Regions from separate parts of the Arthrobacter sp. UYCu511 genome, predicted to be linked through region 2. Evidence: riboswitches for the same ligand, from Rfam matches in the RefSeq annotation. Region 2 holds a riboswitch; each other region holds the start of a gene.
What was found. Region 2 has a riboswitch for thiamine pyrophosphate ahead of ABIB48_RS11845 (bifunctional hydroxymethylpyrimidine kinase/phosphomethylpyrimidine kinase). Riboswitches for the same ligand answer to the same signal wherever they lie in the genome.

Region 1 (10,344 bases), on a different contig from region 2:
CAGAACGGCGCTCCATCATTATTGAAGTTGTCACCCGGCTGTTGTTCCACAGCATCATCATCATCTCCATCTACTTGCTGCTGGTGGGGCACAACGGCACTGGTGGAGGCTTCGCAGGAGGGTTGATAGCAGGGCTTGCCCTGACCATCCGATACCTTGCTGGCGGACGTTTTGAACTAGCCGAGGCCACCCGCATCTCAGCGGGAACTCTTCTGGGTCTGGGCCTAGCCATGGCGGCGCTGACAGCACTGGCACCACTGTTCTTTGGCGGGGAAATCTTCCAAAGTGCCATTATTGCTTTTGATCTGCCGGTTTTTGGCCATGTGAAGTTTGTGACCTCCACAGTCTTTGACATTGGCGTCTACCTGGTGGTTGTGGGGCTCGTGATTGACGTTTTGCGCAGCCTGGGCTCGGAGATTGACCAACATGAAGAGGACGGTCTGGACTCCATGGAGATGATTGAGGACGACGAGCCGTTGGAGGTTTCTCGATGAGTGTCAACCTCACACTGCTGCTGGTGATGGGTGTTCTTTATGCCGTGGGAATTTACCTGTTGTTAGAACGCAGCCTGACACGCGTGCTGCTTGGGCTGATGTTGCTGGCCAACGCCACCAATCTGCTCTTGCTGGCCACGGGCGGCTATGCCGGTTTAGCACCCATCTTCAATAAAGACATTCCGCCAACGGAATATAATGATCCCTTGCCGCAGGCCTTTATCCTGACCTCTATTGTGATTTCCTTCGCCGTCACAGCGTTTATGCTCAGCCTGATCTACAGGTCCTGGCTGCTCAGCCGAGCCGATGACATCCAGGTGGACAGGGAAGACCTTCGGGTTGCCAAGCAGGCGCTGTATGACGATGAAGAGGACTCCGAAATCCCCATTGAAGTCTCCGACTTCCATGAGAATAACCAGCCCGCAGCTAAGCGCGAAACCATCCCAGGTATAGGGCCGAAGAAGGCAGTGCAGCTACTTTCTGAACCTGCCGTCCCCCACAAAAAGCCCAGAAAGGATAAGGCATGAATGTTGCAAGTTTCGCCCCGCTCGCGGTAGTTCTGCCCTTCTTGGGCGCCGCCTTGGCTTTTGTGTTGATCAGAAAACCGCGCGCTCAACGCCGTGTCAGCCTGGCAACCCTCACCCTGACCCTTGGTTTGGAGGTCTGGGTATTGGCCAGTGTGTGGACAGTGGGGCCCATTGCCGTCCATCTTGGTGGCTGGGCGCCGCCCTTTGGGATCGTCATGGTGGCCGATCAGTTCTCCTCATTGCTGTTGGTGATTTCTTCAGCGGTGAGCCTGGCCGTCCTTGCCTACGCATCAGGTCAGGGCGCGGCTGACGGTGAACAGGGTGGCCCCCTGTCTGTTTTCCACCCCACCTATCTGATCCTGGTGGCAGGTGTCTCTAATGCTTTCCTGGCAGGGGACCTGTTCAACCTTTATGTTGGCTTCGAAATCCTCTTGACCGCGAGTTATGTGCTGATGACACTAGGTGGCACCGGATCGAGAGTCCGGGCTGGCATCACCTACGTTGTGGTCAGTGTTGTTTCCTCGCTGCTGTTCCTGATCGCCATCGGCATGGTTTACGGTGCCACTGGAACTGTCACACTGGCGGATCTGGCCGTGAAAATTGGCGAGCTGGACTCGGGAACTCAAGACCTTTTGCATGTTCTTTTGCTTGTAGCGTTCGGCATCAAGGCCGCCGTCTTCCCGCTATCATTCTGGCTGCCTGACTCCTACCCCACCGCCCCCGCCCCCGTAACTGCAGTGTTCGCCGGGCTGCTCACAAAAGTTGGCGTCTATGCCATCATCCGCACGGAAACCCTGCTCTTTCCCTCCGATAAGTTCAATGCGGTGCTGCTAGTTGTTGCCCTTTTGACAATGATCGTAGGAATTCTTGGGGCGCTGGCACAGACGGACATTAAACGTATGCTCTCCTTCACCCTGGTCAGTCACATTGGGTACATGATCTTTGGTGTAGCACTTTCCTCCGTGCTGGGGCTGGCCGCCACCATTTTCTACGTCATTCACCACATCACCATTCAAACCTCGCTATTTATGGTGACAGGGTTGGTGGAACGCCGTGGCGGAACATCCTCGATCATGCGTCTGGGTGGGTTGGCAAAGCTCTCCCCGATCCTTGCGGTGCTTTATTTCATTCCCGCCATGAATCTGGCCGGCATTCCGCCCTTCTCAGGGTTCCTGGGGAAGTTGGGGCTGCTGCAAGCGGGGGTGGCTGACGGCTCACCCATGGCCTACGCAGTGGTGATTGGCGGTGTTGTGGCCAGCCTGCTGACGTTGTTGGTCATGGCCCGGGTATGGAACCGAGTATTTTGGCGCAGCACTGCCGACGCCGAGAACCCGGACCCCGTCCTCTTGGCTACAGCCCCTGACTCCTCCGGCCAGCCCAGCATGAGCGCATTGCGCACTAGCAAACATGTGGATGCCACCGAAGGACGTTTCTCAGGGGAGAACGAGATCCCCATCCTGCCCAAGATGATGGTGTATTCAACCATGGGTTTGGTGGTTTTGGGCCTTGCAATGAGCATCTTTGCGGGACCATTGTTTGAACTGAGCCAAGATGCTGCCACCAGCATGCTGGCCCGTACTCCCTACATTGAAGCCGTGCTTGGCGAAGGGGCAGGTACGCCATGAGCCAGAGCATCAACGCCAGGCGCAAGCTGAACCCTTTGCAAAAACTACCGCTGCTTATTTGGCTGGTCCTTGTCTGGGGCGCCCTGTGGCAGGACTTCAGTGCCGGGAATCTTCTTTTTGGGGCCCTCATAGCGCTAGCAGTGTCACAAGTTTTTTACCTGCCGCCCATTGAGCTCAGTGGCCGCTTTAGCGTGCTGCAGGCCGTGATCTTCCTTTTGTGGTTCCTCAAGCAAATCACCGTTGCCAGTTGCCAAGTGCTGTACTGGGCGGTTGCCAAGGGGCCCAAAATCCGCAACGCAGTCATTGCCGTCCCGCTTCGGAGCCCCTCGGATCTGCTCATGACCGCGGTGGGTCACGTGCTCTCACTGATCCCGGGTTCCCTGGTGGTTGAAGTGGATAGGGGTTGCGCCACTCTCTACGTCCACGCAATGAACGCGCCCACTCCAGAAAGCGTGGAGCGGGTTCGTACAGGGATCCAAGACATTGAAGCCAGGCTGATCACTGTGATGGGGACCAAGGAAGAGCTGGCGGAGCTGCGCTCTGAACGCACTGGGGCATCCATGGTTGCGTATGCGGATATCCTCAAAAGTCCCGATCAGCAAGATTCTGATCAGCAAAGTCCCGATCAGCAAAAAGACCTAGGTGAGGGGCAGTGAGCGTCATGGATGTTGTGGTCATTATTGTTGCAGCGGTGCTCACGCTCGCGGCTGCCGGAACTATCTACCGGATTGCCTCCGGGCCGTCATTGCTGGACAGGGTGATCGCCGCTGATGTTTTGCTGGCCATCTTCGGCGCCGCACTGGCCACGGACATGGCCGCAAATAAACATACGGACAATCTGGCCCTGCTGGTGGTCCTGACGGTGATTGGGTTCATTGGATCAGTCACGGTGGCTCGTTTTGCGGCCCATAAGAGAGGCGACGGATGAATACGCTCATTGATGTTTTGACGGTGATCGCCCTGCTTGGTGGCGCACTCATGAGCCTTGCCGCCGCCATTGGGCTGCTGCGGTTTCCGGACTTGATGAGCCGCATGCATGCTGCAACAAAGCCACAGGTTTTAGGTTTGCTGCTGATGTTGACGGCCATTGGCTTGCAAATGCGCGTCTGGTCTTTGCTGCCGGTTCTGCTTGTGGCCTGGCTGTTCCAGCTACTCACGGTGCCGGTATCGGCGCACATGGTGGGCCGGGCCGGCTACCGGACCAAACACCGCCGCCCTGAGATGCTCAGTGTTGATGAGCTAGATCAGGTGGTTGCCGCAGTGGTGGAAGAGGAAAGTATGCCCTAGCCATCCGCCGTCGTAGTTTCACGGAAGCCGCAGTAACTCGGGAGCCGCAGTAACTTTTGGGGGAGGGACTGCTGCGTTTTTGGGAGGAGTGGGCTCAGATTTCTTCGGGGTGCTTGTTAAAGCGTGCAATGGCCTTCTGGGTGGTGCGTGAAGCCAGGGTCTGAATGATGGCCGCAACCACCGAGGAGACCAGCGCAAAGGTCAGTGCTGAACGGAGACTGTTATTTAGATCCGCCCCATCCTTGGGCGGCTTGTTGCCAGTGCTCTTTTCCCAGACGGTGTCCACGAGCTTGCTGGCAACAAAGCCGGCACCGAGGCTGATGCCGGTTCCGAGCAATTTAAAAACGATGTTCATAAAGGACTCCTTCGTGGGGATTCACGCTGGTGCGGGAAAGCACTGTAGTTCAGCCTAGCGCTTTCGCTGCCGTAGCTGCAGCGGGTAACCCGGGAGCTGGCGAGATTCACTGGCGCTTTGCGTGCTCTCACAAGGCAAGCCGGGCCCGTAACCAGTTGACGTGATCCGCGCCACATCGCTAAAGTTGCGAGCGAATGTGATCCATATCAAACATGGTTTGCCGTGAGCGTGAAGCACCAAGGGGAACAGATTGAAACGAGCGTATAGGAACGTCACTTCCGGGGCTCTGGCCCTGGCGATTATTGCCGGAGGTGGAATGGCTGCGTTGTCTCCGTCAGCGATTCCGGCCGCCCAGGCAGCGGTTTCGGCCGCCGAAATTTTGCCCACTCCCCAGGAAGTCAGCACCGCAGGCGTTGCTGTTCCCTTGACAGGCGCAGTAAAAGTGGCAGTCGGTGAAAATACGGATGCCGCAGCCAAGAAGCTGCTAGCGGAAGTAATTACCGCTGCCGGTGGTACCGCCACCTTTGTCAGCGGTGCGGGCACCACCGGCGCCACAGTCTTCCTTGGCACCGTTGCGGACAACCCGGCTGTATCCACCGCGCTCACGGCCGTGGGATCCGGCAGCGCAGCTGGACTGGATGCTGATGGATATGTCATCGCCACCGGAACCATCAGCGGCAAGCCCGCACTGGTGCTCAACGGCACCGATGCCACAGGTACCTTCTACGCCGTGCAGAGCCTGAGTCAGGTTGTTGCCAACGGTGTGGCGCCAGCCATGACGGTCAAGGACTGGCCGTTGATGTCCATCCGTGGCGGCATTGAGGGCTTCTATGGCATCCCGTGGTCTCATCAGGCCCGCCTGGATCAGTTTGATTTCTACGGCAAGCACAAGATGAACACTTACATCTACACGCCCAAGGACGATAATTACCTGCGTGCCAAGTGGCGTGATTTGTACCCGCAGGCGCAGCTTAACGATCTGAAAGAACTCGTGGATGAGGCCAATGCCAACCACGTTAATTTCACTTTTGCACTCTCACCGGGCAATGACGTCTGCTACTCCGACGATCAGGATTTCGCCGCCACCGTGGCCAAATTTGATCAGCTGCGCGCAATCGGTGTCAGCAGCTTCTACATTGCGCTCGATGACATCAACCCGTACCTGAACTGTGCCGCGGACAAGGCAAAATTCACCTTGCCGGGATTCCGTTCACTTGCCCAGGGCCAGGGGTTCTATTTGAACCGGATCGTCAGGGACTACATTAACGTCCATGGGCTGGCACCGTTGCAGACAGTGCCCACCAACTATGCCGGTTCCGGTCCGGACCCTTACAAGGGTGAGTTTGGTCTGCAGACGGATGATTCGATCCGGATTCAGTGGACCGGCGAAGGCGTCTTCTCCAACACCATTACGGAAGCTTCAGTAACCAAGGCGGTGACTTCCTACAACGCCGAGCATTTCTACATCTGGGACAACCTGCCCGTGAATGATGGACAGCGCGGACGCCTGTTTCTGAACCCGCTGGAGGGCCGCGACGCCAACCTGTACAAACACATTGACGGCATCACTTCCAACCCGATGATCGAACCGTATTCTTCGATGATCGCCCTGGCCGGGTTCGGCGACTACTCCTGGAACGGCCCCCAGTATGTGCCCGCAACAACACAATCCTCCATTATCAGTGAGCTTGCAGGCCCCAATGAGGCCATCAGGGCGTCTCTGGAAACCTTCGTGGACCTGAACCAGAGCTGGAAGCCCTACCGTCCGGAATCCAAAACGGCGCCGGCCCTGAGCGCAGACATCGCAACCTTCTGGACAGCTTTCGACGCCGGAAACACGGCCGGAATGGCACCGTTGAAGGCTCGTTTGGCCACCATTGCAGCAGGCCCGGAAACCTTGGCTGATATGGCCATGACAGGCTTCTACGATGATTCCAAGCCGTGGATTGACGCCGCAGCACACTGGGCCACGGCCATGGAGAAGCAAATCAGCATGCTGGAGGCCATTAAGGCGGGAAATGGCGTAGCCGCCACGGATGGTGCGCTTGCAGCCAATGGAGATATTGCTCTGGCCAAGGCGGCCACCGTGCCCGATGTTGGGCCGAACAACATTGGCATCACCCCTAACGTCATTGTTCCTTCGGTGGGAGATGGACTCTTTGAAATCTTTAGCAAAGAGGCACAGGGACGGTACAACACCTGGCTGAACCTGAGCCCCGTGGCAGCGTCCAGCTACTTCCCCGCAACGGCTACTTCCTCACTTCCCACCTACCAAAGCAACGCGCTCACACGCATGGTTGACGGCGATCCCAGCACTCTTTGGTGGTCCAGTGCACCTCCCGTGAACGGTTCCACCGTCACCATTGACTTAGGCGCCGTGAAGACGGTGGGCAAGGTGCTGATCCAGCAGGCCGATTCCGACACCAATAACGGTGACATGTTCTACCACGCACGGGTGGAGTATTCGGCGGACAATGCCACCTGGACACAGGCCGGAGTGTTTGAGAGCAAGCCGCGCATTGAGCAGAACTTTGATACTCCTGTAAGCGCACGGTACATCCGTCTGGTGTCCACGGGCACCAACCCGGGTGGCCAGTGGGTGAAGATCCGCGAGTTCCAGGCCCTGGAAGCCAGTGAAAGGTTGGCCAGCAACCTGCCGGGCGCAAATGGTACTGGTGCGCAGAGTGCCTTTGACGCAACCATTGCCACAGCCTTCGAGCCTGCCCAGGCCCCGGTAGAGGGTTCATACCTCTCCAATACCCTGGATGCACCGGCCGCCATGAAGTCAGCCGTTGTGGTGGGCCATGTGGCAGGGGACCTGCAAGTTAAGGTCGACGGCGAATGGGTCACCGTGGGTGCCTTGGATCCGAAACGCAGTTTCCAGGAAGCTGTTCTGGAGCAGGAAAGCATTGAGGGTATCCGCATCCTATTCACTCCGGGCGCAGCAGCCATGGGTGAGCAGACCTTGGCCGTTTATGAGCTTGGTTTGCGCGCCACCGGTCCTGTGGCTGGCGGCCCGTACATTGGTGAGGAAGTGGTGGAACCGACTCCGACGGCCACGGCGACCCCGACTCCGACGGCCACGGTTACTCCGGCCGAATCGGCCACCGCCAGTACCGCACCCAGTGACACCCCGTCACCGAGTGCCTCGCCCACGAAGGACGGTTCAACCACACCTTCCGCCAGTGCCAGCGCCACGGCAGGTGCCGGTGATGACCTCGCCAGCACCGGGTTCAACCTCGGTGCAGCAGGTGGGATCGCTGTGATTCTCATGCTCGGTGGGTTGATCATGGCTAGCCGCCGTACGGCGCGCCAGCACTAGCAACAGCAAAAACTGAAAAAGGTTCCATCAAGTACTGCAGGCCTCCATCTCACGGTGGGCGTCTGCAGTACTTTTTTCATGACGCATTTCTTTCCACGCATTGGCTACCGGGTGTGAGCGGGGGTAAGCTGAAGCCGCAATTCAAACACGACAGGGGAGCGTGCACCCATTTATCGGGTGTCGGCGCTGAGAGTGCGGTTCGCCGCAGACCCTCGAACCTGCTCCGGCTAGTACCGGCGAAGGGAGTCGAGTTCTCTTCGGCTGCGCGGAAAGACCGCTGCAGCCGCCCCTCCTGAAAAGGAGGAAACATGAGTAAGTCAGTTACGGGCACGTCCGCCCCGAAAAACACGCAACAAAAGAACAAAAGCACCTGGCGGGTTGTCGACATTGTTGTCGTCTCGGTTCTGGGTGTTGCCGTTGGCGTTATCTTTTGGCTCTGGTCCGCCGGCTACGGTTTCATCGCAGCCTTCACCGTAGCCTTCCCACCCGTTGGTGCACTTTACGTTGGCGGCTGGCTGATTGCCGGCGTGCTGGGTGCCCTAGTGGTCCGCAAACCGGGCGCGGCGTTATATTGCGAATTGATCGCCGCCACCGTTGAAGGACTGCTGGGAACCCACTTCGGGTTCACGGTGCTGCTCTCAGGCTTGATTCAAGGCCTAGGCGCCGAGCTGGCCTTCGCCGTATTCCGTTACCGCAAATTCAATCTTCCCGTTGCCATCTTGGCCGGAACCTTGGCCGGCTTGGCGCTGGGCGTCTATGAAAACCTTATCTACAACGTGGCCTGGGCCTTGGAATGGAAGCTCGTCTACGCGGTGCTGGCCATGGTCTCCGGTGCTCTCATTGCGGGGGTAATTTCTTGGCTGGCCGTGCGCGGGTTGGCACGCACAGGCGCGCTGGCGAACCTGCCCTCACGTGGGGCCGCCACCGAAAAGGCAATCTAGTCATGGCCATCGTGCAGAACCGCGGTGCACCAGTACAGGTCTCTGTCAGGGGGTGGGGCTGGCAGCATTCGGGCCGGAACAACCAAGCCCTCCACGGCCTGGATTTGGAAATCTCCCCGGGTGAACGCGTACTGCTGCTGGGCCCTTCGGGTGCCGGAAAATCAACCTTGCTGCACGCCCTAGCCGGTGTGCTCGGGGATGACGAGGACGCCAATGAGATGGGTGAGCTGCTCATTGACGGGCGCCCTGTGCACGAATCGCGCGGCCGTACCGGGCTCATGCAGCAGGACCCTGATGCTCAGGTGGTGCTCTCACGCATTGGTGACGACGTTGCCTTCGGCGCTGAAAACCTTGCCGTGCCGCGCGAGGAAATTTGGCGCCGCGTCCCGGCTGCCTTGGAGTCGGTGGGCCTGAACCTGCCACTGGACCACTCCAGCTCCGCACTCTCCGGCGGGCAGAAGCAGCGCCTGGGACTAGCCGGTATTTTGGCCATGCGGCCCGGCCTGCTGCTGCTCGATGAGCCCACCGCCAACCTGGATCCGGCCGGTGTGGTGGAGGTCCGTGACGCCGTGCGCCGCAGCCTCGATGAAACCGGGGCCACCCTGGTTGTGGTGGAGCACCGCGTCTCCGTCTGGCTGGAGGTGGTGGACAGGATAGTGGTGTTGGCTCCGGCCGCCCTGGGAGAGCCCGGTGGCGTGCTGTTCGACGGTCCTCCCGCCACGGTTCTTGCCCAGAGCCGGGACTTACTGGCCAAGGCTGGTATTTGGGTTCCTGGCCACGTCCCGGAAGTCCGTGCCCGCATCACCAACCCGTCCGACGCCGGGCACCCCCTGCTGTTAGAGGCGGAGGCTTTGGCGCTCTCCCGCACCAAGGGACGCAAGCGCCGCCCGGTGGTACCGGCGGCCGTGGTGCCTTCAGTGCAGGTGCGTGCCGGGCAAGCGCTGAGTGTGACCGGCCCCAATGGGTCTGGAAAGTCAACGCTGGCACTGACCCTGGCCGGGCTGCTGGCCCCAGTGAGTGGTCACTTGGCTGCGCTGGAACCCTTGGCGCGCGGTGCCGGGCCCGAGCCGCTGAAATGGCGTGGACGGGATTTGATCAGCCGGATTGGCACCGTCTTTCAGGAACCCGAGCACCAATTTGTTGCTGGTACGGTCCGGGATGAGCTGTTGTTTGCGCCGAGGCTGCTAGGCCGTGGCGAGGATACCGTGGATGAACTACTGGTGCGCCTACGGCTGGAACACTTAGCGGACGCCAACCCGTTCACACTTTCGGGTGGGGAGAAGCGGCGGCTGTCAGTGGCAACAGTGCTGGCGGCGAGCCCACAACTCCTGGTCTTGGACGAGCCTACGTTTGGACAGGACGCGAACACGTGGGCCGAGCTGGCCTCCTTGTTAACGGAGCTGCTGGATGCAGGCACGGCCGTGGTGTCGGTGACGCATGACGCCGCCTTCAGCGCAGTGCTCGGTGGGGAGCGGCTGGTCTTGGGCGCACCAGCGGACCTTGCCGGAGCGCAGGCGGCTGCAAGGATGGCGCAGCGATGAGCGTTGACATTATTGCTACACCGCGGTCCACCGCACTGCTGGCCCGGGCCAACCCGTTGGCGAAGCTCGGAGCCGGAATGGCCCTGACCGTGGTGTTGCTGGTGAGTGTGGACTGGGTCTCTGCCACGGTGGCACTCGTACTCGAATGCATACTTCTGCCGCTGGCTGGATTGAGCCTGCGAATGCTACTGACCCGCGGCTGGCCCATCCTGCTGGCTTCCCTGGTGGGTGGCTACGGAACAGCTCTTTTGG
Region 2 (10,344 bases):
GGACAAGTGCGTGTGAGACAATATAAAAGGCTGGGCGGCGATCCACATGCGCCTTTCGGTCCTATGGCACGCCTACTGGCTGCTGGAGAAGACGTTGCCTGTGTGTGCAACCATCCACCAGCTCAGTATTTGGCAAACCATTGGCTTTTCAGAGCTTGCGCACCCGGAAGTTGGTGCCGCCTGGAAAGTAATTAGACGACTTCCGTCAACGCCCGAGGGTGTTGGCACATCAGCCGACTTTGGCGCCCGATGTGGAGGTGCCAAATCGGTGCGAAGGCACTGCCCACAATGGAAAATGAACAGCCCACACTAGAGAACACAGAAGTTGCTCCGGCCGCAGCTCCAAAGACTCGCACCACGCGGTCCCGCCGAGCCACCTCAGCCGTCACCAGCCCTGGGACAGCCGCCGCAGCACCGGCCGAGGCTGAAACGCCAGCCAAGAAAGCTCCCGTGCGTCGCAGCCGCGCCAAAAAGAGCGATTCACCGTTGAGTAGCTCCGCAGCGGAAGCAGAGGCGCCGTCCGTCAGCGATGCTGGCTTGTCGCTGCTCGACGCCATTTCTGGAGACGCCGTTTCTGAAGCCGCCAACTCTGAGAAAGCCGGCTCTGAAGCCGCAGCCAATGACGTGGCCGCCCCCGCCAAGAAGGCCCCCCGTCGCCGTGCCAGCGCCCCCGTCACTGCTCCCGTTTCGGGTGAAGTTGCCGGCCAGGGTGAACTGATCCTGACAGGCGGCGCCCCAGCCACAGTTGTGCCTGAAGAAGATGCTCCTGCACGCAAGGCTCCGGTCAGGCGCAGCCGTGCAGCAAAAGCTCCCGTCACCAAGGTTGCAGCAGAGCAGCACGCAGACACGGGCGTTGTCGAAGTGCAAGCGACGGCTGAGGTTGCCACCGAGAAGGCAGACGCTCCCAAGGCCGCCACTTCCCGCACCCGATCAACCTCACGCCGCGCCTCTGCGAAAGCGGCAGATGTAGCCGCGCCGGAGGCCGCCCAGGTAGCCGACCAGGAGAGCGTCAGTGAGGTAGGGGCTGCCACCGAAGAAGCGCCCGTGCAGGTTGCTGCTGCAGTAGCGCCCAAGGCAACGCGCAGCCGCCGCCGGAGCTCAGCCCCCACGTCTACCCCCGCATCCGAGTCCGCAGCCTCGGCCGTAACCGTAACCGCAGCCGAGGCTGACGTACCTACCGTGGCCGGTGCGGCTGCCGAAGGAACCGTTGCGAATTCCGAAGAAGCTGCCCAAGAACTCGTTGAAGCACCGCAGGCCATTGATGCGCCCGAACAAGCCGAACCCGCTGTGACGGACTCCTTGTTCCATGCTCCGGATTCCGGCATCTCGGCACTGTTCTTGGCGCCGGATCTGAGCCTAGTGGTACCCGTTGCTACCACGCAGGGCGGGAACCCTGAGGAGAACACGCAGGACGGCGCGGATGCCGATCAGCGTGGCCGCTCACGCAACCGTAACCGCCGGCCCCGCGCAGCCGATACGCAGCCGGTGGATGAGAGCCAAGATGTCGACGTCGCTGAGAGCGATTCTGATGACAGCGACGACGGCGTGACCTCCCGCCGCCGCCGCCGTCGCCGCCGTGGCGATACGGATCTGGAGTTGACCGGCGGCAGCGATGAAGATCCGCCCAACACGGTGACCCGTGTGCGAGCCCCCCGCGTACCAGCCGAGCCCACGGCAAGCGTCTCTAACCGTGTTACCAGCCTGCGCGGCTCTACCCGTCTGGAAGCGAAGAAGCAGCGCCGCCGCGACTCCCGCGATTCCGGCCGCCGCCGCACAGTCATCACAGAAGCCGAGTTCCTGGCCCGCCGCGAATCCGTGGACCGCGTCATGGTGGTCCGCCAAGCCGATGACCGCATCCAGATTGGTGTTCTCGAAGACGGCATCCTGGCCGAGCACTTTGTTTCCAAGACGCAGCAGGATTCCCTGATCGGCAACGTCTACGTGGGCAAGGTCCAAAACGTGCTGCCCAGCATGGAAGCGGCCTTCGTGGATATTGGCCGCGGCCGCAATGCGGTTCTTTACGCTGGCGAAGTTGACTGGGACGCAGCGGACCTCAACGGCCAGCCGCGCCGCATTGAAAACGCGCTGAAGTCCGGCGATTCGGTTCTGGTCCAGGTCTCCAAGGACCCTGTTGGCCACAAGGGTGCCCGCCTGACCAGCCAGATTTCCCTGCCCGGACGCTACCTGGTGTTTGTGCCCGGCGGCTCCATGACAGGGATCTCACGTAAGCTGCCCGACGTCGAACGGAACCGTCTCAAGCGGGTCCTGAAGGACCACCTGCCCGAGAACGCCGGGGTCATTGTGCGCACAGCAGCCGAGGGTGCCAGTGAGGAAGAGCTCACCAATGACATCAACCGTTTGCGCGCCCAGTGGGAAGGCATCAACAACCGTGCCGCCTCCTCCAAGACGCTGGCACCAGAAATGCTCTACGGCGAGCCGGATCTGACCATCAAGGTGGTCCGTGACGTCTTCAATGAGGACTTCTCCAAGCTCATCGTCTCGGGTGAAGACGCCTGGGACACCATTGAGGCCTATGTGACCTACGTGGCCCCGGATCTGTTGGACCGTCTGGAAAAGTGGACCAACCCCGAAGACATTTTTAGTGCACACCGCATTGACGAGCAGATCAACAAGGCCCTCGAACGTAAGGTGTTCCTGCCTTCCGGTGGTTCACTGGTCATTGACCGCACGGAAGCCATGACAGTGGTTGATGTGAACACGGGCAAGTTCACCGGATCCGGCGGCAACTTGGAAGAGACCGTCACCAAGAACAACTTAGAAGCTGCCGAGGAAGTGGTGCGCCAGCTGCGGCTGCGCGACATTGGCGGCATCATTGTCATTGACTTCATTGACATGGTTTTGGAATCCAACCGCGATCTGGTGCTGCGCCGCCTGGTTGAGTGCCTGGGACGTGACCGGACCAAGCACCAGGTGGCCGAGGTGACGAGTTTGGGTCTGATTCAGATGACCCGCAAGCGTATGGGCACCGGCCTGCTTGAGGTCTTCGGTGAGCAGTGTGGCACCTGCGCCGGCCGCGGCATGGTCACCCACGAAATTCCCGTGGAGCACCGCCGCCCGCACACACCCGGCGTGGAAGGCGCCCAGGTTCAGGCTCAGGTTCACGCACCCACCGTGGAGCAGCGCGAGCCGGAACGCACCGCTAACCGCTCAACCCGAAGCGAGCGGAAGCGCAACCGCAACCGTACGCAGGGGAACGAGGCGGAGCAGCATCAGGAAACCCCCGTGACGCCGCTGTCCGATGAGGCTGCCGAGGCCCTTGAAGCCGCGAAGGCGCAGAAGGCTCACGAAGCCCGTGCCGCGCTGGCGAATATTGCTGCCGCAGCTGCTGCCACGCATCACGAGCATTCCCCAGCGCAGGGGCACCACCAGGCTGCGGATGCTTCGGAGCAGCATGTAATGCACGACGCCGGAATCCTCACCTTGGGTGGGGAGGCCATTGAGTTGCCGCGTGGGCATCGCAGTGAAAGCGGTGGCATGGTTGCGCACAACAATGCTGATCAGGCAGCCGCTCTGGCGGGGCTGACTCAGGCGCTGGACCAGCTCTCAGCCCCCGGGGCAGAGCACTCTGCGCCCGAGCACTCTACACCCGAGCCCTCTACGCACGAGCACAAGGTAGCGGAGGCGGAAGAGTCCGGCAGTAACCGTTCCCGAGCACGCCGTGGCCGCCGCAACCGCAGCGCACGCAGTGCTCAAGGTGGTGCTGATATGACGGTAGAAACGTCAGAGGCGCCTGTTACAAGCCAAGGTTCAGCTCCCCACAGCAGCGCCCAGGTGCGCATCTCTACACCGGCGCCGGTAGTCCACAAGAGTGCCGAGCCCATCATTTTGGGTGTAGGGGTTCCGGCTTCCGAGCTGTAACCGCCTAGGCCTTCTCTCAATGGCCCGCAGCAGTGCTTGAAGAAACGCAAATGTGCGTCACTTTACAGGCATTGCTGCGGGCTATTTTTTGTTGGCCTGCTAGCAGGGTTAGGGTGGAAACAGACACGGGGTGCCAGGCCATCAGGGCCGGCTGAGACAATACCCGTTGAACCTGCCCGGTTAGCACCGGCGAAGGGATGTCCCCATGGATACAACTGCACTAGTTTCTTCTGATCAAGACGCGCTACCCCTAGCCTCAACAGTCCAAGCCTCAACAGTCCAAGCCTCAACAATCCCAGCCTCAACAGTCCACGGCTCGCTTGTTGCAGGCTCGCCTGCTGCGGCACTGCCAGTGCCACATCTCCCGGGAACACGCCACCCACGGGTTTTGAGTATTGCCGGTTCCGACCCTTCGGGAGGGGCCGGTATCCAAGCCGATATCAAAGCAATCAGCGCCCATGGCGGTTACGCAATGGCCGCCATCACGGCATTGACGGCCCAAAATACGCGAGGCGTCCGCGAGATTCACGTGCCGGATGTTGGATTCCTTAGGGCACAGCTGGAAGCCATCTCCGAAGACATCAGCATTGATGCGGTGAAGATCGGCATGCTGGGCACGGCCGAGGTGATGAGCGCGGTAGGGCAGTGGCTGGCGGCAACCCGGCCTCCCGTCGTCGTGCTTGACCCGGTCATGGTGGCTACCAGCGGTGACACGCTCATGGCTCCCGAGGCCCGCAACGCCATGCTCTCTCTGCTTTCCCTGGCGCACCTGGTCACCCCCAATATTCCCGAGCTTGGTGTCCTGCTGGGCAAGCCCGCGGCCTCAAGCTGGGACGAGGCGGTGCAACAGGGCAAGGAACTGGCAGCCGAACACCAGATCCGGGTGCTGGTCAAAGGTGGGCATCTTGCGTCTCGGAAATGTCCGGACGCCCTGGTTTCCGCGGACGGCACAGTGCATGAATTCATGGGGACACGCATTGACACCCCCAACACTCATGGCACCGGCTGCTCACTTTCGGCGGCTCTGGCAACTCTTATGCCCCAGCTCAATGATTGGCCCCGCAGCGTGGCCCGTGCCAAGGCGTGGCTGGCTCGAGCCTTGGAAACATCTGCTGAACTGGCGGTGGGTCACGGTTCGGGGCCCGTCAATCACCTGAGCGAACTGTGGGCAACTGCTGCTCCTCACGCAGATAGCTTCAGCCAAGAGCTCTGGGCGGACTGCGCTGAGCAACGTGCCGCGATTGCTTCCCTTGATTTCATTAGCGAACTTGCCGCGGGAACACTCGCCCGCAGGCACTTTGCCTACTATCTGGCCCAGGACGCACTCTACTTAGGCACGTACTCGCGAGTGCTCGCGAGGGCCAGTGCCCTGGCGCCTACCGAGGCGGAGCAGAAGTTTTGGGCGGGCGGGGCACAGAACTGCCTGGAAGTGGAAGTCTCATTGCACCGAGATTGGCTAAGCCAGTATCCGTTGGAGCGTGAACACGATGCGGCAGGGCTGTTGGAGGGCGGGCAAGGCGCCGGGCTGATGCAAGGACCTGTCACCAAACACTATGTGGATCACCTGCAGGGCGTGGCCTTCTCGGGAAGCTACGGCGAAGTAGTGGCCGCAGTGCTGCCCTGCTATTGGCTGTATGCGGATGTGGGCCGCATGCTGCACACCGAGTACCTGGCGTTTGAGGGTGAGCACCCCTACGGGGCCTGGTTGCAAACGTACGCCTCCGAAGAATTTGCCAAAGCCACGGAGACGGCAATTGCCATCCTGGACAACGCAGCACGGAGCGGTTCAGTGCGTGAGCGGGCCGGCATGAAGGCAGCCTTTGCCTATTCCGCCGCGTACGAGGCGGACTTCTTTGCGGCCCCGCACCTGCACGCTCCTGCGCCCCGAGGTACCCAGAGTGATTAACACCACGCCGGATAAAGTAAAAAATGCGGCGAGTCACGCCCGGAAATGCGTTTTTCTCCTCGGAGTCGCGCTAAAGTTGCCTAGTACGGTTTCGGGGATCGCCGCAGCCATCGGATGAAAATATTCACTTGTCCGAGGATGCGCAGGATACGAAATCAGTCTCATTTGCTCCCGGAGCCAGAATTAGCGTATTCTTGATCTTCGGTGCTTACGCCAACACCTAGGGCAACCACTCCATGGCAGAACTCCATTGAGGTCCACGGCGTTGAGGCACATAGTATGCATACCGTGTCTGTTCAATCTTGAACTGCGGCGCATACGGTTAGCATGGTCAATTATGATTCATGTTGGCATAAAAACTTTGTAATAACGTCGAGAGAAGTGAGTTCCCCAGTGGTGTACGCGATTGTCCGCGCAGGCGGCCGTCAAGAAAAGGTTTCCGTAGGAGACCACGTGACCATGAACCGCGTCCCCGGTGGAGTCGGTAGCACATTTGAGCTGCCCGCTTTGCTCTTGGTTGATGGTGACAAGCTCACCACAGCCGCGAAGGACCTGGCTAATGTGAAGGTTACGGCTGAAAAGTTGGAGGATCTTCGTGGACCGAAGATCGTCATCCAGAAGTTCAAGAACAAGACCGGCTACAAGAAGCGTCAGGGTCACCGTCAGGAACTGTCCAAGGTCAAGATCACCTCAATCGCTTAATAAGCGCACTGAGCGTTAGATCCACTTAGATACTTTTAGTAAAAAGGCAGGCATTTTCAAATGGCACATAAAAAGGGTGCGAGTTCCACTCGCAACGGTCGTGACTCCAACGCTCAGTACTTGGGCGTAAAGCGCTTCGGCGGTCAGGTTGTCAAGGCTGGCGAAATCATCGTTCGCCAGCGCGGCACTCACTTCCACCCCGGCGTTAGCGTCGGCCGTGGCAAGGACGACACGCTGTTCGCATTGGACGCTGGCGCAGTCGAGTTCGGCACACGTCGTGGACGTCGTGTTGTAAACATCGTTGCAGCTACGGTCTAATACCAAAGCTTTTCCAGTGGAGCGGGCCGCATGGCTCGCTCCACTGGCTTTTAACACAGGCAGTTTTAACATCAGATTTTATTACCATCAGCAGCGCCAACCGATATCGGTGTGCAGCTGTGCAGCGGACTAGAATTAGTACGCAGTAGCACGTTCTATTCAAGGAGATTTCAGTGGCCAGCTTTGTTGACCGGGTTGTTCTGCACGTATCCGGCGGGACTGGCGGCCATGGCTGCGTCTCAGTTCACAGCGAAAAATTCAAGCCGTTGGGCGGGCCCGACGGCGGCAAGGGCGGCGACGGTGGCAGCGTCACCTTCCGCGTCAGTGACCAAACCACCACCTTGCTTGACTTCCACCACGCACCCCACCGCCGCGGCGGCAACGGCCAGCCCGGCATGGGTGACTGGCGGGACGGCAAGGACGGGGCATCCCTGATCCTAGAAGTACCCGATGGCACCGTTATCAAGGACCGAGACGGCAATGTTTTGGCCGATCTGGTGGGCATCGGTACCGAATATATTGCTGCCGCCGGTGGCCAAGGCGGACTTGGCAACAATGCTCTGTCCTCACTCAAGCGCAAGGCTCCGGGCTTCGCGCTGTTGGGTATTGCGGGCTCAGAGGCTGACATTGTCCTTGAGTTGAAGTCCATAGCTGACATTGCCCTGGTGGGCTTCCCATCCGCCGGTAAGTCCAGCCTCATCGCTGCCATGTCTGCGGCCCGGCCCAAAATTGCTGACTACCCCTTCACCACGTTGATCCCCAACTTGGGTGTGGTCCAAGCCGGTGACGTACGTTTCACCATGGCTGATGTGCCCGGCCTCATTGAAGGTGCCAGCGAAGGCAAGGGCCTGGGCCACAACTTCTTGCGTCACGTAGAACGCTGTGCCGCCATTGTGCATGTCTTGGACTGTGCCGCCCTTGAAGCTGATCGTGACCCCATCAGTGACCTCGCCATCATCGAGCGCGAACTTGACCGGTACGACGTTGACATGAGTTTCGCAGGAGCCGACGGTGACGTGGTGCCTTTGAACGCCCGCCCCCGCCTGATCGCCCTGAACAAGGTTGATTCTCCTGATGGCCGTGACATGGCTGGTTTTGTCCGTGCCGACCTGGAATCACGCGGCTACCGCGTCTTCGAAGTCTCCGCCGCAAGCCACGAAGGTTTGAAGGCACTCGGCTTTGCCATGGCTGAAATTGTCATGGCGGCGCGCAAGGCCCAAGCGGACATGGCCGTTAAGGTTGCGCCCGTTGTGCTGCGCCCCCGTGCAGTCAATGAATCGTCCTTCACCATCCATCGTGAAGAGCGCAATATGCTTCCGCTATTCCGTGTTCGCGGGGAAAAGCCCGAGCGTTGGGTTGAGCAGACTGACTTCCAGAACGAGGAAGCCATTGGCTACTTAGCAGACCGGCTGGCGAAGGCGGGAGTCGAGAAGGAACTCTTCCGCATCGGTGCCACACCTGGGGATACCGTGGTCATTGGCGGGGACAACGGCATGATCTTCGACTGGGAACCGACCATGATGGGTGGCGCCGAGCACCTGGCCGCACCCCGTGGCACCGACCTGCGCCTGCTGGATCTGGGTGATCGCCCCACACGTTCTCAGAAGCGCCAGGAACAGCAGGATCGCCGCGACGCAAAGTCCGCTGCACGCGCCGAAATGGCTGCCGAGCGCGAGGCCGGTATCTGGACCGAGCTCAGTGATGACCGTACCACCAGCAAGGCGCACAGTATCGCCGCGGATCTTGCTGCCGAAGGCTCATCCGACGCCACAGGTGCAGCTCAGGACTAATGGCAATGACGGGGCAGGATCAGGCGGGTTCAGGTACATCGCGTAGCCATATAGCGACTGCGGCGCGAATCGTGGTGAAGGTAGGCTCGTCGTCGTTGACGTCAGTTGCCGGTGGTATTTCCGAGGAGGCGCTACGGGCGCTGGTAGCTGTTGTGGCGCAGCGTCAGCGCGCCGGCACAGAGGTCATCTTGGTCTCCTCCGGAGCCATCTCCGCCGGCCTGCTCCCATTGGGCCTGTCCAAGCGACCCAAGGATCTTGCCACTCAGCAGGCAGCTGCCAGTGTGGGGCAGGGCCTTTTGATGGCGCACTACAACCAGGCGTTCGCCTCTCACGGGGTGACAGCCTCCCAGGTCCTGTTGACCGCTGAGGACCTCACGCGCCGTCACCAATATGTCAATGCTCACCGGGCCCTGGAGCGTCTGCTGCATCTGGGCGTGGTCCCTATTGTCAATGAAAATGACACCGTGGCCACCCATGAAATCCGGTTTGGTGACAATGACAGGTTGGCTGCTCTGGTGGCCCATCTTGTCAAGGCTGATGCGCTGGTCCTGCTCTCCGACGTCGATTCCCTCTACGACGGTCCGCCCGCGGAAGGTGCCACGCGCATCAGCAATGTGGACTCACCCGAGGACCTCGAAGGCATTGTGATAGGCAGTTCGGGCAAGGCCGGGATTGGTACAGGCGGTATGGCCACCAAGGTTCAGGCTGCCCTGATTGCCGCCGAAACAGGCATCCCGGCACTCGTCACCTCCACGGAGCAGGCAGCGCAGGCTCTGGCTGGTGAAGACGTGGGCACCTGGTTTGGGATCAACGGAAATAAGCGCCCCGTCCGCATGCTCTGGCTGGCGCATTTGGCCGATATTCGTGGTCGGTTGGTGTTGGACGACGGCGCCGTCCGGGCCGTGGGGGAGCGGCACAAATCGCTGCTGCCCGCCGGTATCACGGCCGTCACCGGTGATTTTGACCCTGGCGATGCGGTGGAAATTTGTGATTCCGCAGGAAATGTTTTTGCCCGGGGATTAGTCAATTACAGGTACTCGGATCTACCCCAAATGTTGGGCCGCTCAACCAAGGCGTTGGCCAAGGAACTGGGCCGCGAATTTGAACGTGAGGTTATCCACGTCGATGACCTGGTGCTCCTGAACCCCTAAGTAGATTGCCCGGCAGTTTACAGGGGTGGCACAGCCGGGACGCTCTGAGGGAGACGCCACAGCATCTCATTCGCAGGTACCTTAGACTTGGTGACATGACCGAGCAGATTGTAGAACTAGATATTGCCGCCGAAGTTCGGGCGATCACCGACCGCGCCCGCCGGGCAGCCCGCCGCATGGCCGGGGCCAACCGTGCATGGAAAGACAAGGGCTTGCGAGCCATTGCCAAGGCACTCCTGGAGAATCAGGACACCATCCTGAGCGCCAACGCAAAAGATGTGGCCAATGGCGCTCAGAACGGCACCTCCGTGCCCATGCTGGATCGGCTTACCCTCACCAAGCCACGCATCAAAGGACTCGCAGATGCACTTGAGAACCTTGCAACCCTGCCGGATCCTGTAGGGAATGTGGTGCGTGGTCAGACACTTCCCAACGGTCTGCGCATGCGTCAGATCAACGTACCCATGGGCGTTGTGGCCGCCATTTACGAGGCCCGCCCCAACGTGACAGTTGATATTGCCGGCTTGGCGCTCAAGAGCGGCAACGCCGTCATCCTGCGTGGCGGCACTGCCGCAGCGAACACCAACAAGGCGCTCCT
Region 3 (10,344 bases), on a different contig from region 2:
TTTTGCTGGAACCAGCTCTACCACCAGCCGCACTTACACCAGCAGAATCTTCGCCCGGAATTTGACGGCTTTGATTGGTCTTGGCCCACCACGGTGCTGCCCGTACCCGGTAGCGCGGGCGCTGCGAGCGGAGCATCTGTGAGCGGATCCGGTGAGAGCGAGCCGGGCCAAGCAATCATCGATGAGCTTTACACTGCCTGGTGCCGAGGCGAGAGCGGGTTCCCGTTGGTGGATGCCGGCATGCGCCAACTATGGCAGATCGGGTGGATGCATAACCGCGTGCGCATGGTTGTTGCCAGTTTGCTGGTGAAGAATTTGGGTATCCATTGGCGAGCCGGCGAGGCTTGGTTCTGGGACACCCTCGTGGATGCTGATGCGGCATCCAATCCGGCGAACTGGCAGTGGGTAGCTGGGTGTGGTACTGACGCCGCACCCTATTTCAGGGTCTTCAACCCTGTACTGCAAGCCAAAAAATTCGATCCACACGGCCGGTACCAGGCACAGTTTGCCCCGACACTTAGTCACGAGCCAGTTGTAGACCTCAAGGAATCACGTGCAGCTGCGCTTGCAGCCTATGAGCATATGAAGCAAAGCGCTCGAAGCGGTGAGGCGCTGCTCTAGCGCGCCTCACCGCCTCGAGCTGCTGCCTTAGCTTCGGTGAGCGGACAATGTATCTAGCTGGCCGCCGTGAGCCCCGTCTCCGGCGCCAGCTCCGTCAGCCTCACCGTCGGCACCTCCGTCACCATGGCCGCTGGCGTGCGTGGCTGCCCGGGAGAGCTTGGAGGGCCACCAGATGACTTTGCCCAGATCGTAGCTGAGGGCCGGGACCAGCAATGACCTGACCACAAAGGTATCCAGCAGCACCCCGAACGCCACGATGAAGGCAATCTGGGCCAAGAAGAGGATGGGAATTACACCAAGAGCCGAGAAAGTAGCGGCCAGAACCAGCCCTGCCGAGGTGATCACGCCACCAGTAATGACCAGCCCGCGGATGATCCCGTCATGGGTGCCATGTTTGAGTGATTCCTCCCGCACTCGAGTCATCAAGAAGATGTTGTAGTCAATGCCCAGGGCTACAAGGAAGATGAATCCGAAGAGCGGGACCGCGGGATCGGCGCCGGGGAAGTGGAACACGTGGTTGAAGAAAAAGGCCGCCACTCCCAAGGCCGTGCCAAAGGACAGCACGGTGGTCAGGACCAACAGCACCGGTGCCAGGACAGAACGCAGAAGCATCATAAGGATGAGCAGAATGACCACCAGAACCACGGGGATGATCAAGTTGCGGTCATGGATGGAGGCGTCGTTAGTGTCAATCGAGGTGGCCGTGACACCGCCCACCAGAGCTTGCGGGACAACGCCGGAGAGGCCGGTCCGTAGCTTGCGCACCACGGAGGAGGCAGCGTCAGAATCCGCGGCAGCAGCGAGTGTGCCTTGGAGCATGATGTCCCCGTTGGCCACGGTGGGTTGGGGAGCTGCTGCCCCGGGTGCGCCCATGGCTCCAATGCCTTGGGCTGTGACAGTGGCGCTGCCGCCGGGGGCATCTGCCGCAACAACTGAGACAGAGTCAACACCCTCCTGCGCCAACAGCACATCCGCCGCATCCTGCAACTGCGCCTGTGGCACAACAACAAGCACGGGACTGCCGGTGCCGCCCGGGAAATGCTGGCCTAAGACGGCTTGGCCATCACGTGCCTCGGAGGAGCCCAGTACCAGCTCCGATTGCGGAACCCCACTGGCATTGAGCGTGGTGGCGCCAAAGACGCCTATCAGCAGGACGGCGGTGGTCACCATCCAGATCAAGCGCGGACGGCGTTTGATGGTTCGGGACAGCTTGGCCCAGACACCCGTGGCGTGCACTCCATGTTCTGCTGCCACAACGTTTGGTTCATATTTGGGCCGGCGCGGCCAGAACGCGTTGCGGCCAAAAGCGAACAACAGTGCCGGTAGGAGAGTCAGGGCAGAAAGCATGGCAAAGACAATGCCTATCGCAGCTACTGGTCCTAGTGAACTGTTGGATTTCAAATCGCTGAGCAGCAGACAAAGCAAGCCCACAATAACTGTCCCGCCGGAAGCGGCAATCGGTTCTGCGGACTTGCGGATGGCCGCCATGCTCGCGGACCATTTATCCGTGGAGATACGCAACTCTTCCCGGTAACGAGAAACGTAGAGCAGTGAGTAGTCCGTGGCGGCGCCAATGACCAGAATGAACAAGATGCCCTGGGTTTGGCCGCTCAGCAGCAGGATTCCAGCTTTCGCCAGCCACCAGACACTCAGTAGGGCCACGCACAGGGCAAACAGGCTGGTGGCCAGCACGGCCACCGGGAGCAACAGGGAGCGGTAGACGGCAATCAAGATGACGAACACAGCCAAAAGAGCCACGCCGAGCAGGATCCCGTCGATCCCGGAGAAACCTTCGATCAAATCTGCCGTGAATCCGGCCGGGCCGGTGACATGAACTGAAACGCCCTCAGGTGCTGATGCGCGCAGAGTAGTGCCAATGGTGGTGACGATCTCACCAATGTCGGCATCGGATTGGATGGGAACGAAAGCCTGGAGTGCCCGGCCGTCTTTTGAGGGGATGGCAGGGGATACGTCCTGGCCCACGCCGGCAATCTTGGTCAGTTCTGAAACTTGCTCAGACACCGCCGCTATGTCATTTAGGCTCAGGGTGTCGGTGCTGGAGAAGACCAGGACGGCGGGAATCTCGTCAGAGTCACGGAAATCACTCAGCAGTTTTTGTACTTGGGTGGCGTCAGAGGAGGACGGCAGGTAGGTGGTTGGATCATTAGATGAGACCTCGCTGACCTTGCCAAAGTAGGGTCCGCCAATGGAGCCGCCAACAAACCAAGCGATGATGATCAGCGCCGGCAGCAGTGTCCTCAGCCATTTTCGGGGTTTGTGCTGTGGTTTGCCGGGATTTCTCCCGGCGTGAGGGCTGGCTTTATGCCTGCTCATATTCAGTTCTCCATCGCTAACAAATTTTAATCTAGTTTAGCTAGTAAATACTAAAGCTTGCAACAAGTGGAGCTCTTTATATAGGAGCTGGGATAGAATTATGTTCATGGCAAGTATCAAGGAAAATGAAGCTCCATTGCCGAGAAACCTCTACGATGTGAATGCTGCCGACCCCGACAGCCAGCTCATTGACCGGGCGGCAATGGCCCCGGCCGAAATTGAGAGCATTGGCCAGCTTATGGCTGCGCTGGGTAGGCTGCGCGTTGCCGAGAAGGAGCTCTCGGACGCCTCGCTGCGGTACATGAAACTCAACCAATCCGATATGCGGGCGCTGCACTACTTGATCGTAGCGGCGAACACCCAAGACATTGCCACCCCCGGTGCCATTGCCGCTCACCTGAAAATCTCGACGGCGTCCACCACTAAGCTGCTGGACCGGCTCGAAAGTGCGGGACACATCATCCGTCAGGCCCATCCCACCGACCGCCGGGCGCTGGCGATCACCATCACTGCGAAAACCCGGCAAGCGGCCATGGACACGGTGGGGCGCCAACAAGCCAAGCGATTCTATGCGGCGGCGCGGTTGAGTCAGGCAGAACGCGATGTGGTGATCCGTTTCCTTGATGACATGAGCCAAGAAATTTCCCTCAATGGTGTGGCCTGGGCGCAACAGGGCTGAACCACCGCAGTGAAGGTGCGCCACGTTTTACGCCAAGGACAGGAACAGCTTCTCCAGTTTGCCGCTGTCCAGGTCTTCGCTGTGGCCTGAGGCCAGACATTCCTTCAGGCTCCCAGCGACCAGTCCAAACCCCGCCCGGTCTAGAGCCTTGCCGGCGGCTGGTTCAGCCGGCTCTTCGGAGGAAAGTGACACGTTCGCTAACTTCTCAGTGACGTCATCGGCCCACGGGCTTAGCCGCGCCGCCGTCAGTCGGTAAAACTTTTTCATGCCCGCTCAGGAGCCACCCAGCCGCAAGGTGATCGCGCGGGCGCACTTTTTGGCGGCCTCGCCCAAATTTGCCAATTGTTCGGGGGAGACGCGGAACCGTGGCGCGGGGATGAGTACGGCGGCCACCAGATGACCGCGGTGGTCAAAGACGGGGGCGGCCACACCCACCTCGTCTAAGGCCGACTCCCCATAGTTGGTGGCATATCCGCGTTTTGCTGCGTCTCCGAGCCGGACTGCGTAGGTCTCCAGCCCGGCTTCATCTAAACCAGCGAAGTGAATGGTGCCGTTAATTATCAGTTCCCGTACCCGTTCTTCCGGCTCCAGAGCCAAAAATATTTGGACAGAGGCGCTCATTGCGTCACTGTACCGGGCGCCTAAGGGTGCGGTGTGCTTGACCTGCTGGGTGCTGGGGATTTGTTCCACACACATGGATTCGCGCCCGTTCCACACCATCAGAGCACTGGTTTCCCCTGTGCGCTCGGTCAAGGCCTGGAGCATGGGGTAGGCCACGCGGCGTTCATCCAGTTCCGCCAGGAGCGGCCCGGCCACGGCGATCAGACCCAACTTGTAGCGCCGTCCTCGCCAATTACCAAGATGCAGTGCTCACGGTAACCGCCAGCTCCGGGCTGACCGTCCATGACGGTGACCATGGGCTCCAAGGAGACCACCATGCCTGGTTCCAAGACTGTGTCAATGTCCTTGCACACGGTACCGTCCGTGTTGATGCCTGACCGGAACCACACCCAGGTATCGCGGATTTCTGATCGGGGAAGGTCTTGGCGATCTCATGCACCACGCACGGTGACGGTAGTCAAAAAGTATCATTTGACAAGGCGATCGAAACGATGCGTCAGACAGGTGCCGACATGATGAGCAAGTACAAGGAAACCTCCCGCGGGGGCCTGGCCGTGAACGCGATTGAGTGCTGAGCCATGACCACCACACACCATGATTCCGGCCAAGGGTAAGGGCTGGAGCGCGAGGCGGACATTATTGATAACCTGCAATTTAGTGACCGCAGGCATCTTGATCAAGGCGCTGTTGGGGCCAGCGGTCACCAAGGTGAACCCAAGGGGCACTTCTTCATGCGCCCCCATGGCGCCAAAAGGCGGGTGTTGATCATGGTCTCAACGTTTGAGCACTGCCTCAATGACTTGCTGTTCAGGACCCAGACCGGGGAACTGCCGGTGGATATTGTTGCTGTAGTCTCCAACCACCTGGACCATGAGCGGTTGGCGCAATGGCATGGCATACAGTTTTTCCATGTCCCCATCTCCGCCGCGACTAAGCCGGCTACTGAGGCTCGGTTACTGGAATTGGTAAATGAGCTGGACGTTGAGCTGGTGGTGTTGGCCCGCTATATGCAGGTGCTCAGTGATGTTTTGACCCGGAAGCTGGACGGGCGTGCCACTGCCCACTACGTCAACAGCGAGCTCGATGAAGGGCCCATCATTTCCCAACAAATTGTGGAAGTTGACCACACCTTCGGACCCGATGATCTTGTGGCGGCGGGTAGGGACACCGAGTGCAAGGCATTGAGTAACGCAGTCCAGTGGCATTGTGAAGGTCGCGTTATTCTTCACGGTAACCGGACCGTTGTGCTGCGCTGACTGGTGCTGCGCTCAGGGGTGTGGTGCTTGAGATGCGTGCCCGCATCTCAAGCACCAACTCTTCGCAGTTGGCAAAGTGGTCAACCTGGTCCGCGGTGCTTAGCCTCTGCCGCGTCCACTGTGGAGTCCGGCGTCTCGGAACGCATCGGAATTTTCGGCAACGGATTCCCTGGCTGGGAGAACCTGGTGAACCAGCTTGTTCACAGCTTCGCCAGCTTGGGCTTTCACGCTCTCTTGAACACTCGCCACGGTGCCCTGCACTTCATCTCTATTCCAGAGCTTTTGCACCGAGGATTTCAGTTGATCGTAGTGAGCCCTCCCGGCCCTACTTCCTAGAATATATCCAGCGCCAAGGCCTGCAATGAACGTCAACTCAGCTTTCATACGTACTCCATCCGTCCTGTTTTGGCTCTCTTTTAGGGAAAAATTGCGCTCGTGAAGAAAGCAAGCACCCTTTCAGAGATCTACCGCTCAGAGATCCACAGTGCCGCTTTCTCCTGCATCAATTCTTTCCCCGCTGATGCGTGCCTTGGCCCACTTGAACACAGTGGCCAAGACGCCGCCGGGAGATTCCCAATATTGAGCACCATCGGGGCGCACCCGGATCAAGACCAATTCCTTGGACTCGGGGCCATCCGGGTAGAAAGCAGCGGCTGCCGGATTCCACAATTCCCGCGCTTTCGCTTCACTGGTGATCACTGCGGCTTGTCCGTGAAGTGAGAGCCACTGGTCTTTTCCCGCGAAGGAAAGGTTAACCTCTGGTGCCAGCTGCGCCTGTTCAACAGGGGAGGTGCCAGCAGAGCTGAGAAACCACAGTTCACCGCCGTCCTCGACCTTGGCAACCGTCATTGGATGACTTAGCAAGCCGTCAGGGCCTTGGGTAGTGAACATGCAAATGCGGTGCGAATTGATGATCGTCAGGACTTTGTTGAGGTCTTCGGTTGCTGAATCTTCGTTCGTTAACATGGGGACATTCCTCCTGAAGTGGACGCTGCTTTGGTTAGCACGCTGCTCTGGCTAGGCTGCTGACTTGTTGCGGCCGGTGATGGCTCCGTAGACGCCCGCAACAACCAGGCCGCCAACAATGGCTAGGAGCCACGAGCCTAGGCTCCAAAATTCCATTTTTCCGCCGCCGAAGAGAAGGTCTCCGATCCATCCTCCAACAATGGCGCCAACCACACCCAATACAAGGCTGGTGATCCAACCGCCGTTAACCCGTCCTGGCAGAACTGCCTTAACAATGGCGCCGACAATTAGACCCAAGATAATCCATCCGATGAAACCCATGGTTACTCCTAAAGTGCAAGAAAGTCTTTACTCGTATGGCGTAATTGAGAACGGTCTCCATGCACTGCTCTCAGTGCATCAATACTGCACGCATTTCGAGTTTTTGCCATCGATCCAACGGGATCGACTCATCTACCCTAACCACATTCTTGGACTAAATGCACGCCAAGATACGTAAATTTGCGCTGGAAGGCCGGCCCTGAGCGTTGCTGGAAAGCAGTGACATTGATTCCTGCCGGGGTTCCTGCAAGGAGCCGTCCCAACGGAGATATCCATACGGATAACGCTGAATTTTCGCGGCTATTGCCTCAGGAAGATCTTGGATATTTGTTGACTGGGTGGTTAGAGTCTAGAAACGAGGAGGGCGTCCTAGAACTGACGCAGCAAGAAGACTTGTTTCACTACGTGCCAAAACGATTGTGGAGGAAACGCTATGTTTGAACGATTCACAACACTTGATGAGATTTTTTGCTACAAGCTTGGAACTGCGCTGACCATGGAACACGATTCTTTGGATTTGATGGAAGAGTTGTCAAAGTCAGCGATGCGCAGTGTTCTCACCGAGTTCTTTGACGAACATGCCCAAGAAACCCGGCTGAACATTGAGAATCTGGAACAGTGCCTGGCATTGATGGGTAAGGAAAACAGCCAGCATCCTTCGCCCACTACCAAGGGTCTGGCCAAAGAATTGAAATCCTTTATGGCCAAAACTGACAACACACTCGTAGACGCTGTTGTTGTTGCCGGGGCTTTGGAAAGCCAGCACCATGAGGTGGCCGTGTATGAGTCTCTCCTCCTACAAGCAAAATCCCTCGACGTCACCGAAGCAGTTCCACTCTTGAGTCAAAACTACTCACGGGAGCAGCTAGCCCTTGAAAAACTGAGGGCGGCCGCGGACACTCTGGCCCAGGCGGATGCCAGAGACCAAGATGGTGCAAACGGTGCTGGCCATGCTGTGATTGAGGTTCCGCCCTACCTGCCCCCGGGAAGCGTCTAGTTGCTGATCCCAACTCCCGGCGTGAGTGCGCCGGCCGTTAGCGCGCGCAGGAAGCGTTGCCGCGCTTACTTTCATGACCAGCAATGCCCTGTGTAAACAAATCACTATCTGCCCAACTGCCAGGAGAAATAATGAATTACAGTGCTGAACCAGTAGAAATCTCCATCCGACTCCAGGATGGCGATTGGACGCCCGAATCCCTGAAAGAATTGGTGGGCTCTTACCAGCAGAAGCTGCAGGCAATGGGGGCACCGGAAAACGCCATCGAAACGGTGGTGAAAACACCGGATGACGGCTCGGCATCCGTCCACGTCAGTTGGTCTCACCAAGGCCAGCAAACCTTCGCGGACATGAGTCAGACCGCCGTCAGCGAGGCACCTGACGCCCGTGGACATGGGGAAGTGATTCCGCCCGGAGAACCAACCCAAGACTCCCAAGGTCTGGGCGCTATTCTTGGGGATGCGGAACGTTCCGCCATTGACGAACCCGCCACTGACCGCGCTGTTCAAGCAGGGGAAAACGCCGTGGAACAAGCCGGTAATGATTACCTGATCAAAACGGGAGCAGATGGAAAAACGTACGTGGAGGACGTCGACCCCGCCAAGGGGTGACCCGCCCACAGCGTAAAGCCTAAAGCCTAAAGCCTAAAGCCTGTGACCCAGATGCGCCCCGGAGTTGTAACCGTGGTAGCTTGGGCGGTGGACACGACACGGGGTGCCGCTTGGCGGCTGAGAGCTAGACCCGTTGAACCTGATCTCGATAATCCGAGCGAAGGGATGCCGGTCCTGCAGCAATGACGATTCGTAGCCCTTGAGGTGGCGTATTCGAGCGTTCCTGGCATCCTTTCGAACTACTGAAGGGTGCACGCGATGCAAATCAAGGACCAAATTGTACTGATCACTGGAGCCGGCCGAGGCCTAGGCTCGGATGTGGCACGTTCCTTTGCCCGGGAAGGCGCCAAAGTGGTGCTGAATTACCGCAACAGCGAGGAATCAGCCCAGAGGCTCGCCGCCGAAATCGGTCCCGAGCAAGCTATTGCGCTGCGGGCAGATGTCACCACCACCCAAGAGGTACAGGACATGGTGGCAGCTGCTGCGGAGTATTTCTCTGCACCCATTACCACCGTGATCAACAATGCCTTGCCTGATTTTTCCTTCAACGGGGACGGCCGTTCCAAAGCCCATGCCATTGAATACGGTGAGTTCACGGCACAGTTTTCCGGTGTTGTGGGAGGTGCGCTTAACACGATTCAGGCGGCGCTTCCTGGCATGGCTCTTGCCGGGTGGGGCTCCATCATCAACATCGGCACCAACCTGTTTCAAAACCCGGTAGTGCCCTACCACGACTACACCTCCGCCAAAGCGGCGTTGCTGGCACTGACCCGGACCTTTGCTGCCGATCTAGGCCCGTCCAATATTCGCGTGAACATGGTCTCCGGGGGATTGCTGCGCACCACTGACGCCTCAGCGGCCACCCCAGAGGAAGTCTTTGAGCTTATTGCCGGTGGTACCCCACTGCGTAAGGTGACTACCCCGGCGGAATTTGCTGACGCAGCACTATTCTTCGCCTCACCCTGGTCCCGAGCCGTCACGGGGCAGAACCTTGTAGTCGACGGCGGATTGGTCATGAACTAAGGATGGAAACGCTCTCCTGCCCCACAATCCGGGCGATGCACATCAACGCGTTCCTTTTCGGGGCTGGACACCACACCATGGGCTGGCGGCATCCTGAGTCCAGTGCAGCCCGGGTTGGGCAAATACAGTATTTCGAGGAACTAGCCCAGCTGGCCGAAACCGGCTGTCTTGACGCGGTATTCTTCGCCGACGGGCATGCCGTCAACCGCCAGTATTCTGCCGGGGTACCCGGGCTTCTTGAGCCGATTACGGCGTTGAGCGCCATGGCCCGGGCCACAACGCACATTGGCCTGGTCACCACGGTCTCCTCAAGTTTCTACACGCCCTTTCACGCAGCACGCATGCTGGCATCACTGGATTACATCAGCGGGGGCCGGGTGGGTGCGAACATTGTGACTTCCATGTTTGATGCCGAGGCGCAAAACCATGGTTTTGCGGCCCTGCCCTCTCACGCGGAACGTTATGAACGGGCCAATGAATTTGTGCGGGTGCTAGGGCAACTGTGGGACTCTTGGTCGGATGAGGCATTGCCAAGAGACCGGGAGAAGGGAATGTTCCTTGATCCGGAGCAGATCCAGCCCATTAACCATGTTGGCAAGTACTTCCAGGTGGCTGGGCCACTGAACGTGCCGCGTTCTCCGCAGGGGCGCCCGGTGCTCTTTCAAGCCGGTTCCTCCGAGGCTGGGCGGGACTTTGCTGCCCAATTTGCCGAAGCTATTTACTCGGTGTCCTGGGATCAGGACTCCGCACTTGAGTTCGCCACAGACATCAGAAGGCGCCTGGACGCTGCAGGCCGTGCTGGGACGCAGGTTCCTGTGCTCCCGGGTCTTGTGACATATGTGGGCGCAAGCCGTGAAGAGGCCTTGGCGAAGAAACGGGCGCTGGATGCCTACTTGGACATTGACGCGGCCATCA

Region 1: it holds a riboswitch for thiamine pyrophosphate, as region 2 does, so the genes downstream of both, ABIB48_RS04990 (ECF transporter S component) here and ABIB48_RS11845 (bifunctional hydroxymethylpyrimidine kinase/phosphomethylpyrimidine kinase) in region 2, are expected to answer to the same signal.
Region 3: it holds a riboswitch for thiamine pyrophosphate, as region 2 does, so the genes downstream of both, ABIB48_RS14145 (3-oxoacyl-ACP reductase) here and ABIB48_RS11845 (bifunctional hydroxymethylpyrimidine kinase/phosphomethylpyrimidine kinase) in region 2, are expected to answer to the same signal.

Annotation. Positions count from the first base shown of each region.
Region 1 covers NZ_JBEPPB010000002.1:371,469-381,812, reverse strand. The annotation lists gene ABIB48_RS05030 (Na+/H+ antiporter subunit A) at 1-494, shown strand, start outside; gene ABIB48_RS05025 (Na(+)/H(+) antiporter subunit C) at 491-1,021, shown strand; gene ABIB48_RS05020 (Na+/H+ antiporter subunit D) at 1,018-2,646, shown strand; gene ABIB48_RS05015 (Na+/H+ antiporter subunit E) at 2,643-3,302, shown strand; gene ABIB48_RS05010 (monovalent cation/H+ antiporter complex subunit F) at 3,308-3,574, shown strand; gene mnhG (monovalent cation/H(+) antiporter subunit G) at 3,571-3,933, shown strand; gene ABIB48_RS05000 (DUF4235 domain-containing protein) at 4,028-4,288, opposite strand; gene ABIB48_RS04995 (glycoside hydrolase family 84 protein) at 4,605-7,610, shown strand; TPP riboswitch at 7,753-7,872, shown strand; gene ABIB48_RS04990 (ECF transporter S component) at 7,919-8,551, shown strand; gene ABIB48_RS04985 (ABC transporter ATP-binding protein) at 8,554-10,092, shown strand; gene ABIB48_RS04980 (energy-coupling factor transporter transmembrane component T family protein) at 10,089-10,344, shown strand, end outside.
Region 2 covers NZ_JBEPPB010000008.1:19,338-29,681, forward strand. The annotation lists gene ABIB48_RS11840 (Rne/Rng family ribonuclease) at 289-3,879, shown strand; TPP riboswitch at 3,996-4,094, shown strand; gene ABIB48_RS11845 (bifunctional hydroxymethylpyrimidine kinase/phosphomethylpyrimidine kinase) at 4,085-5,785, shown strand; gene rplU (50S ribosomal protein L21) at 6,179-6,487, shown strand; gene rpmA (50S ribosomal protein L27) at 6,548-6,805, shown strand; gene obgE (GTPase ObgE) at 6,979-8,595, shown strand; gene proB (glutamate 5-kinase) at 8,601-9,746, shown strand; gene ABIB48_RS11870 (glutamate-5-semialdehyde dehydrogenase) at 9,842-10,344, shown strand, end outside.
Region 3 covers NZ_JBEPPB010000011.1:23,196-33,539, reverse strand. The annotation lists gene ABIB48_RS14210 (cryptochrome/photolyase family protein) at 1-621, shown strand, start outside; gene ABIB48_RS14205 (MMPL family transporter) at 649-2,955, opposite strand; gene ABIB48_RS14200 (MarR family winged helix-turn-helix transcriptional regulator) at 3,062-3,634, shown strand; gene ABIB48_RS14195 (hypothetical protein) at 3,662-3,901, opposite strand; partial or broken gene ABIB48_RS14190 (IclR family transcriptional regulator) at 3,908-4,474, opposite strand; partial or broken gene ABIB48_RS14185 (hypothetical protein) at 4,456-4,697, opposite strand; partial or broken gene ABIB48_RS14180 (L-serine ammonia-lyase, iron-sulfur-dependent, subunit alpha) at 4,699-4,830, shown strand; gene ABIB48_RS14175 (formyltetrahydrofolate deformylase) at 4,873-5,511, shown strand; gene ABIB48_RS14170 (hypothetical protein) at 5,611-5,895, opposite strand; gene ABIB48_RS14165 (pyridoxamine 5'-phosphate oxidase family protein) at 5,983-6,477, opposite strand; gene ABIB48_RS14160 (GlsB/YeaQ/YmgE family stress response membrane protein) at 6,529-6,798, opposite strand; gene ABIB48_RS14155 (YciE/YciF ferroxidase family protein) at 7,232-7,795, shown strand; gene ABIB48_RS14150 (hypothetical protein) at 7,927-8,406, shown strand; TPP riboswitch at 8,496-8,589, shown strand; gene ABIB48_RS14145 (3-oxoacyl-ACP reductase) at 8,665-9,429, shown strand; gene ABIB48_RS14140 (LLM class flavin-dependent oxidoreductase) at 9,465-10,344, shown strand, end outside.